2 regions of the Streptomyces sp. NBC_00289 genome follow, and region 1 is predicted to be linked to the other one. Evidence: riboswitches for the same ligand, from Rfam matches in the RefSeq annotation. Region 1 holds a riboswitch; the other holds the start of a gene.
The links. A riboswitch is a leader RNA that binds a small molecule or an ion and turns the genes downstream of it on or off. The one in region 1 is predicted to bind glycine.

Region 1 (7,543 bases):
CGTGCCCTGTCGCCGCTGGTGGAGCCACTCAGCCTGGACGAGGCGTTCGTGGATCTGGAGGCCGGGGGAGAGGCCTGGGACGATGCTTCGGCCCGGCTGGTGGGGGTGCGGCTGCGCGCCGACATACGCACCTTCACCGGGCTCACGGGATCCGTGGGACTCGCGGCCTGCAAGATGCTCGCGAAGATCGCCTCCGAGCAGGCCAAGCCGGACGGTCTGGTGCTGATCGAACCGGGTACCGAGCGGGCTCTGCTGGGTCCCATGTCGGTGCGGACGCTGCCGGGGGTCGGGCCGGCGACCGGCGACCATCTGCGGCGGGCCGGGATCACCACGGTCGCCGAGATCGCCGAGGCGGGCGAGGACGAGCTCGTACGACTGCTGGGCAAGTCCCACGGGCACGGGTTGTACGCCATGGCGCTGGCGCACGACGAGCGGCCCGTGGTGGCCGAGCGGGAGACGAAGTCGGTGTCGGTGGAGGACACCTACGACGTGGACATCCACGACCGGGTTCGGGTGGGTCTGGAGGTGCAGAAGCTGGCGGGCCGCTGTGTGCGGCGGCTGCGGGAGGCCAACCTGTCGGGGCGGACCATCGTGCTCAAGGTGCGGCGGTACGACTTCTCCACGCTGACCAGGTCCGAGACCCTTCGCGGGCCCACCGACGACCCGGCGGTCGTACGGGAGGCGGCGGCCCGGCTGCTGGACTCGGTGGACACGACGGGTGGGGTCCGGCTGCTGGGTGTGGGCGTCACGGGGCTCGCCGACTACACGCAGGAGGATCTGTTCGCCCAGGCGGCGGGGGAGCGGGCGGAGGATGCGGCGGAGGACAGTGAGGACGGGCCGGTGGTGGAGGGGGAGGCGCCGGTCGAACGGCGGTGGCCCGCGGGTCACGACGTGCGGCACGCCGGGTACGGGCACGGATGGGTGCAGGGCAGCGGTCTGGGCCGGGTCACCGTGCGGTTCGAGACGCCCGACTCGGTGCCGGGCCGGGTGCGGACCTTCCGGACCGACGACCCGGACCTGGAGCCGGCGGACCCACTGCCGCTCGTGCCGAGCGTGCCCGTCGCGCCGCGAAGACCCGGCGGGCCGGACGTCCCGGTGCCTCAGGACTCGTCCGAGCCTGCCAGCTTGCCGAAGTCGTGGTCGGGGAACGGTGGAGGCTCGGCCACGTCCAGTCCGTAGTGGTGGTAGAGCTGGAGTTCCTGTTCCGGTGAGAGGTGCCGGCCGACGCCGAAGTCGGGGGCGTCTCTGATCAGGGCACGTTTGAACGGGACGTGCAGGGTGCCCTCGATCAGCTTGCTGGGCTCCAGGGGCACGAAGGCGTCCCTGCTGAACAGTCCGGTGCGTATGGCTGCCCACTCCGGTACCCCGGTCGCGTCGTCGAGGTACACCTCGTCGATCGTGCCGATCTTGGTCCCGTCGCGGTCGAACGCCTTGCGGCCGATCAGGTGGCGCGGATCGATGTCGGTCTGCACGGGCCCTCCATGTGGTCGCAACCCATCCCTAAGCACTACAAAAGAGCACTTTCGAGGAGGTGGCCACTCGAAAGTACGGGCGTTGACCTCGCTGGTAGGCTGGCAAGCGGCTGCTGACCCTGTGCGGGAGAGTCCTCCAGACATCGTGGAGGCGCCGAAGGAGCAAATCCTCCCCGGAATCTCTCAGGCCCCCGTACCGCACGGACGAGGTCACTCTGGAAAGCAGGGCGGATGTCTAAGGCTTCCGTCCTCACCGACGGTGAAAGCCGGGAGTGCCTGCGGGCGGCCCGGTGAAGCTCTCAGGTTGAGATGACAGAGGGGGAGGCCGTCGGGGTACCCGTGCCGGGGTACCCCTCGAAGGTCGCGTCAGACCAGGAGGCCTCCGCAATGACCGCCCATCGCGTTCCGCTTACCGAGCTCGAACAGGGAATCCCCTTCGAGCAGCGCCACATCGGCCCCGACCACGAGGCCCGGGCCAAGATGCTCGCGCAGGTGGGTTACGGCTCCCTCGACGAGCTCACGGCCGCCGCGGTCCCGGATGTGATCAAGAACGCCGACGCGCTGGACCTGCCGGGCGCCCGGACCGAGGCCGAGGTGCTGGCGGAGCTGCGTGAGCTGGCCGACCACAACCAGGTCCTGGCCCCGATGATCGGGCTCGGGTACCACGGGACCTTCACGCCGCCGGTGATCCTGCGCAACGTGATGGAGAACCCGGCCTGGTACACGGCCTACACGCCCTACCAGCCGGAGATCTCCCAGGGGCGGCTCGAGGCCCTGCTGAACTTCCAGACCATGGTCGCCGACCTGACCGGGCTGCCGACCTCCGGTGCCTCGCTGCTCGACGAGGGCACCGCGGCCGCCGAGGCGGTGGCGCTCTCACGGCGTATGGGCAAGAACAAGAAGGGCCTCTTCCTGGTCGACGCGGACGCGCTGCCGCAGACCATCGCCGTGATCGAGACCCGGGCCGAGCCGGCCGGCGTCGAGGTCGTCGTCGCGGACCTGAGCGAGGGCATCCCGGCCGAGATCGCCGGACGGGAGATCAACGGTGTGCTCCTGCAGTACCCGGGCGCCTCCGGTGCCGTACGCGACCTCAAGCCGGTCATCGACCAGGCGCACCAGCTCGGCGCGCTCGTCACCGTGGCCGCCGACCTGCTCGCGCTCACACTGCTGAAGTCGCCGGGTGAACTCGGCGCGGATATCGCGGTCGGGACGACCCAGCGCTTCGGTGTGCCGATGGGCTTCGGCGGGCCGCACGCCGGCTACATGGCGGTGCGCGAGACGTTCGCGCGCAGCCTGCCCGGCCGACTCGTGGGCGTCTCCGTGGACGCCGACGGCCACAGGGCCTACCGGCTCGCCCTGCAGACCCGTGAGCAGCACATCCGCCGTGAGAAGGCCACGAGCAACATCTGCACCGCCCAGGTGCTGCTCGCCGTGATGGCCGGAATGTACGCCGTCTACCACGGCCCGGACGGCCTCAAGGGCATCGCCCGGCGCACGCACCGCTACGCCGCGATCCTCGCCGCGGGGCTGGAGGCCGGTGGGGTCGAGCTCGTGCACGGCGCCTACTTCGACACCGTCACCGCCAAGGTCCCGGGCCGTGCCGCGGAGATCGTCACCGCCGCCCGCGAGCAGGGCGTCAACCTGCACCTCGTCGATGCCGACCACGTGTCGATCACCTGTGACGAGACCACCGCGCGGGCCCAGGTCGGCGCGGTGTGGAGCGCGTTCGCGGTCGAGGGTGACATCGAGGCGCTGGACGCGGCGACGGCGGAGGTCCTGCCGGACGCGCTGCTGCGCACCGACGACTACCTGACCCACCCGGTCTTCCACGAGCACCGCTCCGAGACGGCGATGCTCCGCTACCTGCGCCGGCTCGCCGACCGGGACTACGCGCTCGACCGCGGCATGATCCCGCTGGGCTCCTGCACCATGAAGCTCAACGCGACCACCGAGATGGAGCCCGTCACCTGGCCCGAGTTCGGCCAGCTGCACCCCTTCGCGCCCGCCGAGCAGGCTCAGGGCTACCTGACCCTCATCCGTGAGCTGGAGGAGCGTCTGGCCGAGGTCACCGGCTACGACAACGTGTCGCTCCAGCCCAACGCCGGTTCGCAGGGCGAGCTGGCGGGGCTGCTCGCCGTACGCGGATACCACCGTGCCAACGGCGACGAGCAGCGCACCGTCTGCCTCATCCCGTCCTCCGCGCACGGCACCAACGCCGCCAGTGCGGTCATGGCCGGCATGAAGGTCGTCGTCGTGAAGACCGCCGAGGACGGCGAGATCGACGTAGCGGACCTGCGGGCGAAGATCGAGCAGTACCGCGACGAGCTGTCGGTGCTGATGATCACGTACCCGTCGACGCACGGCGTCTTCGAGGAGCACGTCGCCGACATCTGCGCCCAGGTGCACGAGGCGGGCGGCCAGGTGTACGTCGACGGCGCCAACCTCAACGCGCTGGTGGGGCTGGCCAAGCCGGGGCACTTCGGCGGTGACGTCTCGCACCTCAACCTGCACAAGACGTTCTGCATCCCGCACGGCGGCGGCGGCCCGGGCGTCGGCCCGGTCGGTGTGCGCGCGCACCTGGCGCCGTACCTGCCGAACCACCCGATGCAGCCGGCCGCCGGCCCGGAGACCGGCGTCGGTCCCATCTCCGCCGCGCCCTGGGGCTCTGCGGGCATCCTGCCGATCTCGTGGGCGTACATCCGGCTCATGGGTGGCGAGGGGCTGAAGCGGGCCACGCAGGTGGCCGTGCTGAGCGCCAACTACATCGCCAAGCGGCTCGAGCCGCACTACCCGGTGCTCTACACCGGCCCCGGCGGCCTGGTCGCGCACGAGTGCATCATCGACCTGCGGCCGCTCACCAAGGCGACCGGCGTCAGCGTGGACGACGTGGCCAAGCGACTGATCGACTACGGCTTCCACGCGCCGACGATGTCGTTCCCGGTGGCCGGGACGCTGATGATCGAGCCGACCGAGTCCGAGGACCTGATCGAGCTCGACCGCTTCTGCGAGGCGATGATCGCCATCCGTGCGGAGATCGAGAAGGTCGGCGCGGGCGAGTGGCCCGCGGCCGACAACCCGTTGCGGAACGCCCCGCACACCGCCGCCGCGCTGGGCGGCGACTGGGAGCACGCGTACACCCGCGAGGAGGCCGTGTTCCCGGCCGGTGTCGCGGTGGCGGACAAGTACTGGCCGCCGGTGCGCCGGATCGACCAGGCCTTCGGCGACCGGAACCTGGTCTGCTCCTGCCCGCCGCTGGACGCGTACGAGGACTGAGCACGCGGCAGGTGAAGGGCGCTGCCCGGGCCGGTATGGCCCGGGCAGCGCCCTTCACCTCTCTCACCCGGTCGAGAGGGAGAGCTCGGTCGACTTGATCAGGGCGGCCACGGGCGTGCCGGCGGACAGACCGAGGTCGGTGACGGCGTCGGTGGTGATCGCGGCGGTCAGTTCACCGCCTTCGACCGTCACCTTCACGGAGGCCATGGCACCGCCGGTGACGATCTCCCGCACGGTGCCGGGCAGCCGGTTGCGGATCGAGAGGCCCTCGACGCGGCCGGTGGCCAGTGAGACCTCCGTCGACTTCACCAGAGCCAGTACGGCCGTGCCCGTGGCGAGGCCGAGTTCCTCGACCGCCTCGCGGGTGATCGCCGCGGTGAGGTCCTGCCCTCCGGCCAGGCCGACCCTGATGGTGGCCATGACCTCGCCGGCCGTGATGGCGGTGACGGTGCCGGGGAGCTGATTGCGAATGCTCAGGCTGCTCAGGCTCATGGTGTGCGCGCCTCGCTGACGGTGGGGGCGGTGCCCTGGAGGGTTTCGGGGAGGTCCCCACCGTAGTCGGAAAGGCGGCTTATGCCGGGTACGCATGGGTTTGCGTCGCCTCGGGATCGCTCAGACGCGGTCGATGTGTACGTTTGTCGACTTCACGCGGGCCGTGGCCTCCATCCCGACCTCCAGGCCCAGTTCCTCCACGGCCTCCCTGGTCAGCAGGGAGACCAGCCGGTGCGGGCCGGCCTGGATCTCGACCTGGGCCGCCACGTCACCGAGCTTGATCGCGGTCACGATGCCGGGGAAGGCGTTGCGCACGGAGGTGTGGGAGACGGCTTCCTCCTCGCCGCCCCCGGTCCTGGCCAGCTCGACCGAGAACGCGGCCAGGTCGTGGCCCTCGATGAGTCGCCGCCCGCCCTCGTCGCGATGGGTCGCCACCCGGCCCGCGTCCGCCCAGCGCCGAGCGGTGTCCGGGCTCACGCCGAGCAGCCGCGCCGCCTGGCCGATCGTGTAGGACTGCATGGCGATCACGATAGGGGCTGAACCCGGGTGTGAGGGGCGTGGGGGCGGCCGCAGGTGGCGTGCGGTGCGGTAGCGGATGTCGCCTCCGTGCGTGGGGTCGCTCAGGCGGTGTGGACACGGGGGCGGCGGCTGCGGTCCGGTTCCGCCTCGCGCAGGACCTCGCGGGTGACCGGGGCGACCTCGCCCTGGCCGAAGAGGAAGAAGCGCAGGAAGTTGGCGAACGGGTTGCCCTCGGTCCACTCGAAGTAGATGTGCGGGGTGCACCGGGTCGAGTCGCGGACGTGCAGGAGCAGGGCGGCCAGGGCGTTGGGGATGGAGGAGGACTCCAGGGTCAGGACGCGGTAGCGGTCGTGGAGGACCTCGCCGCGTACCGTCAGACCCGTTTCGAACTCGGACGGGTCGAGGACCGTGACCTCGGCGAAGACGAAGTCCTCGCCGGGGAGGTCGTGGTCCGCGCGGATCTGCTCGAGCTTCTCGCGGTACTCGGCCTTGTCGCGCTGGTCGGGTTCGTTGGCGATGAACCGTATCTTGCGGCTGGCCATGTCCCGGATGAAACGTTCCGCCATGGGGTCGAGCGTCACGCTCGTCACGCGGAGCTCGAAGGCCCGGGCCAGCCGGGACAGCAGGGAGACCAGGATGATGCCCGCGATGAAGCAGGCGCCGATCTTCACGCCGTCGGGGCGTTCGATGACGTTCACCACCGTCGTGTACAGGAACACCGCCGAGATGACCGCGAAGGCGATGGTCCAGTTGCGCTGACCGGCCTTGCGGGCGGCGATGGTCACCGCGATCGCGGCGGAGCTGATCAGCACCAGGACGCCGGTGGCGTAGGCGCCACCCTGCGCGTCGACGTCGGCGTCGAAGATCCACGTGACCAGGAAGGCGATCAGGGTGAAGACGATGACCATCGGGCGCACCGCGCGCGCCCAGTGCGGGGCCATGCCGTAGCGGGGCAGGTAGCGCGGCATCAGGTTCAGCAGGCCGGCCATCGCGGAGGCGCCGGCGAACCACAGGATGGCGATCGTCGAGACGTCGTAGACCGTGCCGAAGGCGCTGCCCAGGTAGTCGTGGGCGAGGAAGGCCAGCGCGCGGCCGTTCGCCTGGCCGCCCGGCTCGAAGTCCTTCTCCGGGATCAGGAGGGTGGTGATGAAGCTGGTGGCGATCAGGAAGCAGCTCATGATCAGGGCGGCCGTGGTGAGCAGCTTCTTCGTGTCCCGGATCCGGCCGGTCGGCTTCTCCTCGGTGTCGTCCGGGTCACCCTGGACGTGGGGCATGACGGCGACGCCGGTCTCGAAGCCGGAGAGGCCGAGCGCGAGCTTCGGGAAGACCAGCAGGGCCACGCCGACCATCGCGAAGACGTTTCCGTGTTCGGCGGTCAGGGCGGTGGACCAGTCGGTGACGACATGGCCCGCGGTGGCGACGTGCCACAGACCGACGATCACGACCACGACGTTGAGCGAGAGGTAGATGCCCACCAGCACCACCGCGACGCCGATCGCCTCCAGGAAGCCCTTGAGGAACACCGCGCCGAGCAGCGCCACGAAGACGAGCGTGATCAGCATCTGCTTGTCGTGCAGCGCGCTGGTCAGGTGAGGGTTCTCGATCAGGTGGGTCGAGGCGTCGGCGGCCGAGAGGGTGATGGTGATCAGGAAGTCGGTGGCGGCGAAGCCGAGCAGGGTCAGTACGAAGAGCTTGCCCTGCCAGAAGGACAGCAGCCGTTCGAGCATCGCGATCGAGCCCTCGCCGCGGGGGCTCTCCTCGGCCACCCGCCGATACACGGGCAACGC
Region 2 (7,543 bases), 4.8 Mb from region 1:
ATCGAGCAGGCCGAGCCGACCTCGCCCTGGCAGCCGACCTCGGCGCCCGAGATGGAGGCGTTCTCCTTGAACAGCATGCCGATCGCGCCGGCGGCGAGCAGGAAGCGGACCACGCCGTCCTCGTCGGCGCCCGGCACGAAGTTGATGTAGTAGTGCAGGACCGCCGGGATGATGCCGGCCGCGCCGTTGGTGGGAGCGGTCACCACCCGGCCGCCGGCCGCGTTCTCCTCGTTGACCGCCATCGCGTAGAGCGTGATCCACTCCATGGCGTGCGCCAACGGGTCGCCCTCCGCGCGGAGTTGGCGTGCCGAGACGGCGGCCCTGCGGCGCACCCGCAGCCCGCCCGGCAGGATGCCCTCACGGGACATGCCGCGCGTCACGCACGCCTGCATCACCCGCCAGATCTCCAGGAGACCGGTGCGGATCTCCTCCTCCGTGCGCCAGGCCCGCTCGTTCTCCAGCATCAGCGCGGAGATCGACAGGCCGGTCTCCTTCGTCAGGCGCAGCAGCTCGTCGCCCGTGCGGAAGGGGTACTTGAGGACCGTGTCGTCCAGTTTGATGCGGTCGGCGCCGACCGCGTCCTCGTCGACGACGAAGCCGCCGCCCACCGAGTAGTACGTCTTCGACAGCAGCTCGGCCCCCGAGGCGTCGTACGCCCACAGGGTCATGCCGTTCGCGTGGTACGGGAGCGTCTTACGGCGGTGCAGGACCAGGTCGTCGTCGAAGGAGAACGGGATCTCGTGCTCGCCCAGGAGTTGGATCCGGCCGGCTTCCTTGATCCGCTCCACCCGCTCGTCCGCGCCCTCCACGTCCACCGTCCGCGGTGAGGCGCCCTCCAGGCCGAGCAGCACCGCCTTGGGCGTGCCGTGGCCGTGGCCGGTCGCGCCGAGGGAGCCGTACAGCTCGGCGCGGGCCGAGGCGACGGAGTCCAGCAGACCCTCGTTGCGCAGCCGGCGGGCGAAGATGCGCGCCGCCCGCATCGGGCCGACCGTGTGGGAGCTGGACGGGCCGATGCCGATCGAGAACAGGTCGAAGACCGAGATGGCCACGGTGACTCCTCAAAAACGGGGGTGGAACATGGGGCGGGGCACCGCGCGCGCCGCAGCAGCATGTGCTTCCAGTGTGCGCGGTGCCCCGGTGAAACGGGACTAGCTGCCCAGCGTGGGATACAGCGGGTGCTTCTCCGCCAGGGCCGTCACCCGGGCCTTCAGGGCTGCGACGTCGTAGGACGGCTTGAGCGTCTCCGCGATCACGTCCGCGACCTCCGCGAAGTCCTCGGCCGTGAAGCCGCGGGTGGCGAGGGCCGGCGTACCGATGCGCAGCCCGGAGGTCACCATCGGCGGGCGCGGGTCGTTCGGGACGGCGTTGCGGTTGACCGTGATGCCGACCTCGTGGAGGCGGTCCTCGGCCTGCCGGCCGTCCAGCTCGGACTCGCGCAGGTCGACCAGGATCAGGTGCACGTCCGTGCCGCCGGACAGGACGTTCACGCCGGCCTCGCGGGCGTCCGGGGCGGTCAGCCGCTCGGCCAGCAGCCGTGCTCCCTCGACCGTGCGCCGCTGGCGCTCCTTGAACTCCTCGCTCGCCGCGACCTTGAAGGACACCGCCTTCGCCGCGATCACGTGCTCGAGCGGACCGCCCTGGAAGCCCGGGAAGACCGACGAGTTGAGCTTCTTGGCGAAGTCCTGCTTCGCCAGGATGATCCCGCCGCGCGGGCCGCCCAGCGTCTTGTGGGTGGTGGAGGTGACCACGTCCGCGTACTCCACCGGGTTCGGGTGGAGACCGGCCGCGACCAGGCCCGCGAAGTGCGCCATGTCGACCCACAGGTAGGCGCCGACCTCGTCCGCGATCCGGCGGAACTCCGCGAAGTCCAGCTGCCGCGGGTACGCCGACCAGCCGGCGATGATCACCTTCGGCCGGTGCTCCTTGGCGAGCTGCTCGACCTCGGCCATGTCGACCAGGCCGGAGTCCTCCACGTGGTAGGCGACCACGTTGAACTGCTTGCCGGAGAAGTTCAGCCGCATCCCGTGGGTCAGGTGGCCGCCGTGCGCCAGGTCCAGGCCGAGGATGGTGTCGCCGGGCTGGGCCAGCGCGAACAGCGCGGCCTGGTTGGCGGAGGCGCCCGAGTGCGGCTGCACGTTGGCGTACTCGGCGCCGAACAGCTCCTTGACCCGGTCGATCGCGATCTGCTCGGCGACGTCGACGTGCTCGCAGCCGCCGTAGTAGCGGCGGCCCGGGTAGCCCTCGGCGTACTTGTTGGTGAGGACCGAGCCCTGCGCCTCCATGACCGCGACCGGGGCGAAGTTCTCCGAGGCGATCATCTCGAGCGTGGACTGCTGGCGCCGCAGTTCGGCGTCGACCGCGGCGGCGATGTCCGGGTCGAGCTCGTGCAGGGGCGTGTTCAGTTGCGACGTGTGGTCGGACATGGGTCTACGACTCCTCAGCCGGCGGAAAAGGCGGTGTACTCGTCGGCCGAGAGCAGGTCGGCCGGCTCGTCCGTGACGCGTACCTTGAACAGCCATCCGCCCTCGAAGGGGGCGGAGTTCACCAGCGACGGGTCGTTGACGACGTCCTCGTTGACCTCCGTGACCTCGCCGGTCACCGGGGAGTACAGGTCGCTGACCGACTTGGTCGACTCCAGCTCACCGATGGTCTCGCCCGCGGTCACGGTGGCGCCGGCGTCGGGGAGCTGGACGAAGACCACGTCGCCGAGCGCGTTGGCCGCGTGCTCGGTGATGCCGACCGTCGCCACGCCGTCCTCGGCGGCCGACAGCCACTCGTGCTCCTTGCTGTAGCGCAGCTGCTGGGGGTTGCTCATGGCCTGAATTCTCCTGTACGCGGGGGAGTGCTGGTGAATGGGGGACTGGTGGGAGCACGTGTGAGCAGGCGCGATGTGCCCGACATCACGTGCGGACGGTTACGGCCGTGCTGATCGCGGCCGCGACGGTCACGACCGTGGCGGTGCCGGCCGTGCCGAGGACGACAGTGTCACTTCTGCCGCTTGTAGAACGGCAGAGCCACGACCTCGTAGGGCTCGTGGGTGCCCCGGATGTCCACGCCGACTCCGGGCGTGCCCGGCCGCGCGTGCGCCGCGTCGACGTACGCCATCGCGATCGGCCGGCCGAGCGTGGGGGAGGGGGCACCGGAGGTGACCTCGCCGATCACCTCGCCGCCGGCGACCACGGGGTACCCGGCGCGCGGGACACGGCGGCCCTCGGCGGCCAGGCCGACCAGGACGCGCGGCGGGTTCTCGGCCGAACGGGCGGCGGCCGCGCGCAGCGCCTCGCGCCCCACGAAGTCGCCCTCCTTCTCGAACTTCACCACCCGGCCGAGCCCGGCGTCGAAGGGGGTGAGCGAGGTCGACAGCTCGTGCCCGTACAGCGGCATGCCCGCCTCCAGGCGCAGCGTGTCCCGGCAGGACAGGCCGCAGGGGACCAGACCGGCGCCCTCGCCCGCCTTGGTCAGCGCCTGCCACAGCTCGACGGCGTGCTCCGGCTTCACGAACAGCTCGAAGCCGTCCTCACCGGTGTATCCGGTGCGCGCGATCAGCGCCGGGACACCGGCGACGGTGCCGGGCAGGCCCGCGTAGTACTTCAGGCCGTCCAGGTCGGCGTCGGTGAGCGACTTCAGGATGCCGGGGGACTCGGGGCCCTGGACGGCGAGCAGCGCGTAGCCGTCCCGGTCGTCGCGCACCTCGGCGTCGAAGCCCTCCGCCCGGCGCACCAGCGCGTCCAGCACCACCTGGGCGTTGGAGGCGTTGGCGACGACCATGTACTCCCGCTCCTGGAGCCGGTACACGATCAGGTCGTCCAGGATGCCGCCGTCCTCCTGGCAGATCATGGTGTAGCGGGCGCGGCCGACGCCGATCGTGCCCATGTTGCCGACCAGCGAGTGGTCCAGCAGGGCGACGGCCTGCGGGCCGCTGACCGTGATCTCGCCCATGTGCGAGAGGTCGAAGAGACCGGCCCTGGTGCGTACGGCGTTGTGCTCGTCGCGCTCGGAGCCGTAGCGCAACGGCATGTCCCAGCCGGCGAAGTCGGTCATCGTCGCGCCGAGCGAACGGTGCAGGGCGTCGAGCGCGGTATGGCGGGGTGCGGTACTGCTCATCGGTCGGTCGTCTCCCAGGGCATGACGGCGAGGTCGTTCCTCCCCATCTGTCATCGGAACCTGAGAGGTTCGCCATGACCCGCGAAGCGGTCGTCATGGTTTGCACCTTGGGTGGAGCCACTGTCACAGCGGCCCGCTTTTCAGATGTGCCTCGCCCGCGCGGTAACGGGGCCTGAGAGATTCAAGGGAGGGACTTGCTCCTTCGGCGCCCCAGCGACGTACTGCTGGGAACTCTCCCGCGCGGATTCAAGCGGCCGGTATGCAGTTGGCGCCGACATCATTGCACGCATCGCCCGCACGTGGGCAGACCACCTCTGTAACCGGCTTGTGGCAGTAAGCGCATGAAAACGCGAGACACCGCGTATTACCTTCTCTTTACACTCGACGGGGAGGGTACTCGTGCCCACCCCAGGGGAGGACGATCAGGGTGAAGAGGACCACTGCGTACGCCACGACCTCGGCCGTCGCGCTGCCCGAGCAGCCGTCTGCCACGGCCCGAGAGGCGTGCGGGGCACGCCCGGCACCCGTCCTCCGCGACCTGCGCGAGCGGGGCGGCCACAGCCCGCACGCGCTCCTCTTCGGGCCCCGCGATCTCGTCGTGATCACCGGACTGCCCGGCAGCGGCAAGTCCACGCTCATGCGGCGCACCGTCCGCGGACTGCGCGTCGACTCCCAGGACACCCGCGACCGCTGGGACTCCCGGATGCCGCGGTTCCTGCCGTACGCGGTCTACCGCCCACTGGTGCGGCTGGCCCACTACGCGGGGCTGCGCCGCGCCCTGCGCACCGGTGAGGGAGTGGTCGTGCACGACTGCGGCACGCAGGCCTGGGTGCGCGACTGGCTGGCCCGCGTGGCCCGCCGCCGGGGCGGCACCCTGCATCTGCTGCTCCTCGACGTCCCGCCCGGTACCGCGCTGGCGGGCCAGCGCGAGCGCGGCCGGGGTGTCTCGCGGTACGCCTTCCTGCGCCACCGCACGGCGGCCGGCCGGCTGCTGCGCTCCGCCGAGCGGGGCGATCTGCCCGTGGGCTGCGCCTCGGCGGTCCTGCTGGACCGCGACGCGGCAGACGTGCTCGCCCGAATCGGCTTCACCGGCTGACCGGGCGGACCGGGCGGACCGGGCGGTCATGTGTCCGGCGTCCGGCGTCCGGCGCCCGACGTCGCGTCGGCCCGGCCGCCCGTGCCGCCGGCCCGGCCACGGACGGGTTCCGCGGTCCGGCCGTGCGTCGCGTCGACGTCGCGTCGGCCCGGCCGCGCGTCCCGCCCCAGCAGCCGCGCGTCCCGCCGTCCGCCCCCACCCGATAGCCTTTCCAGCCACACCAGCGGTTCTCAGCAGGCGGTCAGACAGAGATGGACTTCCCAGCGGATCTCCCCGCGGACTTTCCGGCGCAGGCACACCCCCATCCGCACGGCGGATGGCCCGGCAACGAGCTGGAGGAGGTGCTCTCCGCCGCCCTCGGCATGCCCGCGGCCGGGGGACGGATCATCGAGGTGCTCGGGCGCAGTTTCGTCTGGGTGCCGCTGCCCGGCGGGGGCGGTCCGCACAGCGGCCCGCTCGACCTGCCGACCCTGGAGATCGAGGGCCAGACGTACGTGCCGGTCTTCAGCTCCGAGGAGCAGTTCCGGCAGGTCGTCGGCTCGCACCTGTCGTACACGATCGCGCCCGCCGTGGAGTTCGCGCGCGGCCTGCCGCCGCAGGTGGGCATCGCCGTCAACCCGGACGGCACGGTCGGCGTGCCGCTGCCGCCGTCCGCCGTGGCCGAGCTGTGCCGTGTCGGGCGGACCCCGCTGGACGGCCCGTCGAGCGGCGGCCGGGTCCGGCTCTTCGAACCCGACTGGCAGGACGACCCGGTGGACTTCCTGGCCGCCGCGTCGGCCGAGTTCGCCGGGACCGGCGTCGTCCGCACCGCCCGCCGCTGCCTCGCCGCGATCGAGACGGCCGACCCGGTGATGTTCGTCGGCGTCGAACTGTCCCAGTGGGAGGGCGATCCGAGGGCCCTGCCGCTGGAGGCCCTCGGCCGGGCCCTGGACCGGTTCCCGGTGGGCTGGCCGGTCAATCTGGTCCTGATGGACGTGACCCAGGACCCGGTGGCCGAATGGCTGCGCGGGCACGTCCGCCCCTTCTATCAGTACGGTCCCTAGAGCGCGCCCGAAGAGACCGCGGGCGGAACGGCGGTCGTGAACGGCGGTCGCGGAACGGCAACGAGCCGCGTGCTCCTGGGCGGTCGCTGTCGGCCGGGCCGCCTAAGCTGGTTTCATATCCGGAGTCTTCCGAAGGGGCGGTAACAGGTGAGCGCGAGCGGCACCGCCGCGGCCGGACAGGTCGAGCACATGCTGCGCCAAGTGACGCCCGGGCGTTACGACGCCTACGAGGCGCTGCTGCGCGCCCTCGCAACCCCCTCCTCCGGCCAGGTCTGGATGCTGCTCTGGCACGGCCAGGCCGGATCCCCCGACGCCCAGTACGGAAACATGGAGGTCGACGGCCACGGGTACGCCCCGTGCGTCACCTCCGCCCAGGAGTTGTCGGCCAGCGGCTGGAACCGGTCGTACGAAGTGGTCGACGGCCTCGACGTGGCCCGCACCCTCTACCCCGACCACTACGGCCTCTGGCTGAACCCGCACGCCCCCGGCGGCGGACTCGGCATCCCCTGGCTGGATCTGCGCCGGATCACGACCGGCCTGGAGCGCCAGCCCGCCGGGCCGCTCCGGCTGTCCGAGCCGGGGATCGAGATCCCGCAGTTCTACGCCCTGCTCGCGCAGAACGCCCACCGCACCCCCGCCGTCCGCGCGCTCCGGCGAGCCTGGGTGCAGCCGGCGCTCGGGTCGCCGTACCTCGCCATCGGCCTGGACGTGTACGACACCAGCCCGCCCGCGGTGGACTCGGTGCGGGCGATGATGCAGCAGTCCATCGGTGCAGTCCCGGACGGGCTGCCGGTGTCGACGGTGGCGATGTCCGACGAGTACGACCCGGTCGCGATGTGGATGCGGGCGAGCGCCCGTCCCTTCTACGACCGGGAGGCCCACGCCGCTCCGGCCCAGGCGCCGGCCGCCGGGTACGGATACCCGCCGGCGCACGGCGTCAATTACTGAACCTCGTGCCGAAGCTGTGCGGGAGAGCCCTGTCGGCTCCGGTCCGGGATAACCGGAACGCAGAAGCGCAACCAGGCCTGAACGAACCTCCGGCAGAGCTTCTCCGGCGGCATCGACGTCGTTTTCCGCGCTGCTGAGCCGTGATCCGCCGACGGGAAAGGGACCTCAGCGAGGTGCGGAAACAACAGCCGTCGACCTCAACGGCAGGCGCCCCCTCACTCCCACAGGGTGAGGGGGCGCCTGCCGTGGCCACCGATAAGCAGCCATCCATTCCGGCTACTCCGTGACGGTCCCCGTTCCGCATGCCACGGGAGTGGTGTCATTGGCTCCGTCGACAGTGCAGACCTCGACG

Region 2: it holds a riboswitch for glycine, as region 1 does, so the genes downstream of both, gcvT (glycine cleavage system aminomethyltransferase GcvT) here and gcvP (aminomethyl-transferring glycine dehydrogenase) in region 1, are expected to answer to the same signal.

Annotation. Positions count from the first base shown of each region.
Region 1 is NZ_CP108046.1:8,356,111-8,363,653, forward strand. It holds gene OG985_RS37820 (DNA polymerase IV) at 1-1,179, shown strand, start outside; gene OG985_RS37825 (PRC-barrel domain-containing protein) at 1,101-1,472, opposite strand; glycine riboswitch at 1,587-1,681, shown strand; gene gcvP (aminomethyl-transferring glycine dehydrogenase) at 1,860-4,745, shown strand; gene OG985_RS37835 (molybdopterin-binding protein) at 4,809-5,237, opposite strand; gene OG985_RS37840 (molybdopterin-binding protein) at 5,358-5,756, opposite strand; gene OG985_RS37845 (amino acid transporter) at 5,858-7,543, opposite strand, start outside.
Region 2 is NZ_CP108046.1:3,567,383-3,574,925, reverse strand. It holds gene OG985_RS16225 (L-serine ammonia-lyase) at 1-1,049, opposite strand, end outside; gene glyA (serine hydroxymethyltransferase) at 1,149-2,423, opposite strand; gene gcvH (glycine cleavage system protein GcvH) at 2,438-2,815, opposite strand; gene gcvT (glycine cleavage system aminomethyltransferase GcvT) at 2,986-4,104, opposite strand; glycine riboswitch at 4,255-4,353, opposite strand; gene OG985_RS16205 (AAA family ATPase) at 4,532-5,200, shown strand; gene OG985_RS16200 (enhanced serine sensitivity protein SseB) at 5,452-6,243, shown strand; gene OG985_RS16195 (enhanced serine sensitivity protein SseB C-terminal domain-containing protein) at 6,391-7,191, shown strand; gene OG985_RS16190 (hypothetical protein) at 7,468-7,543, opposite strand, start outside.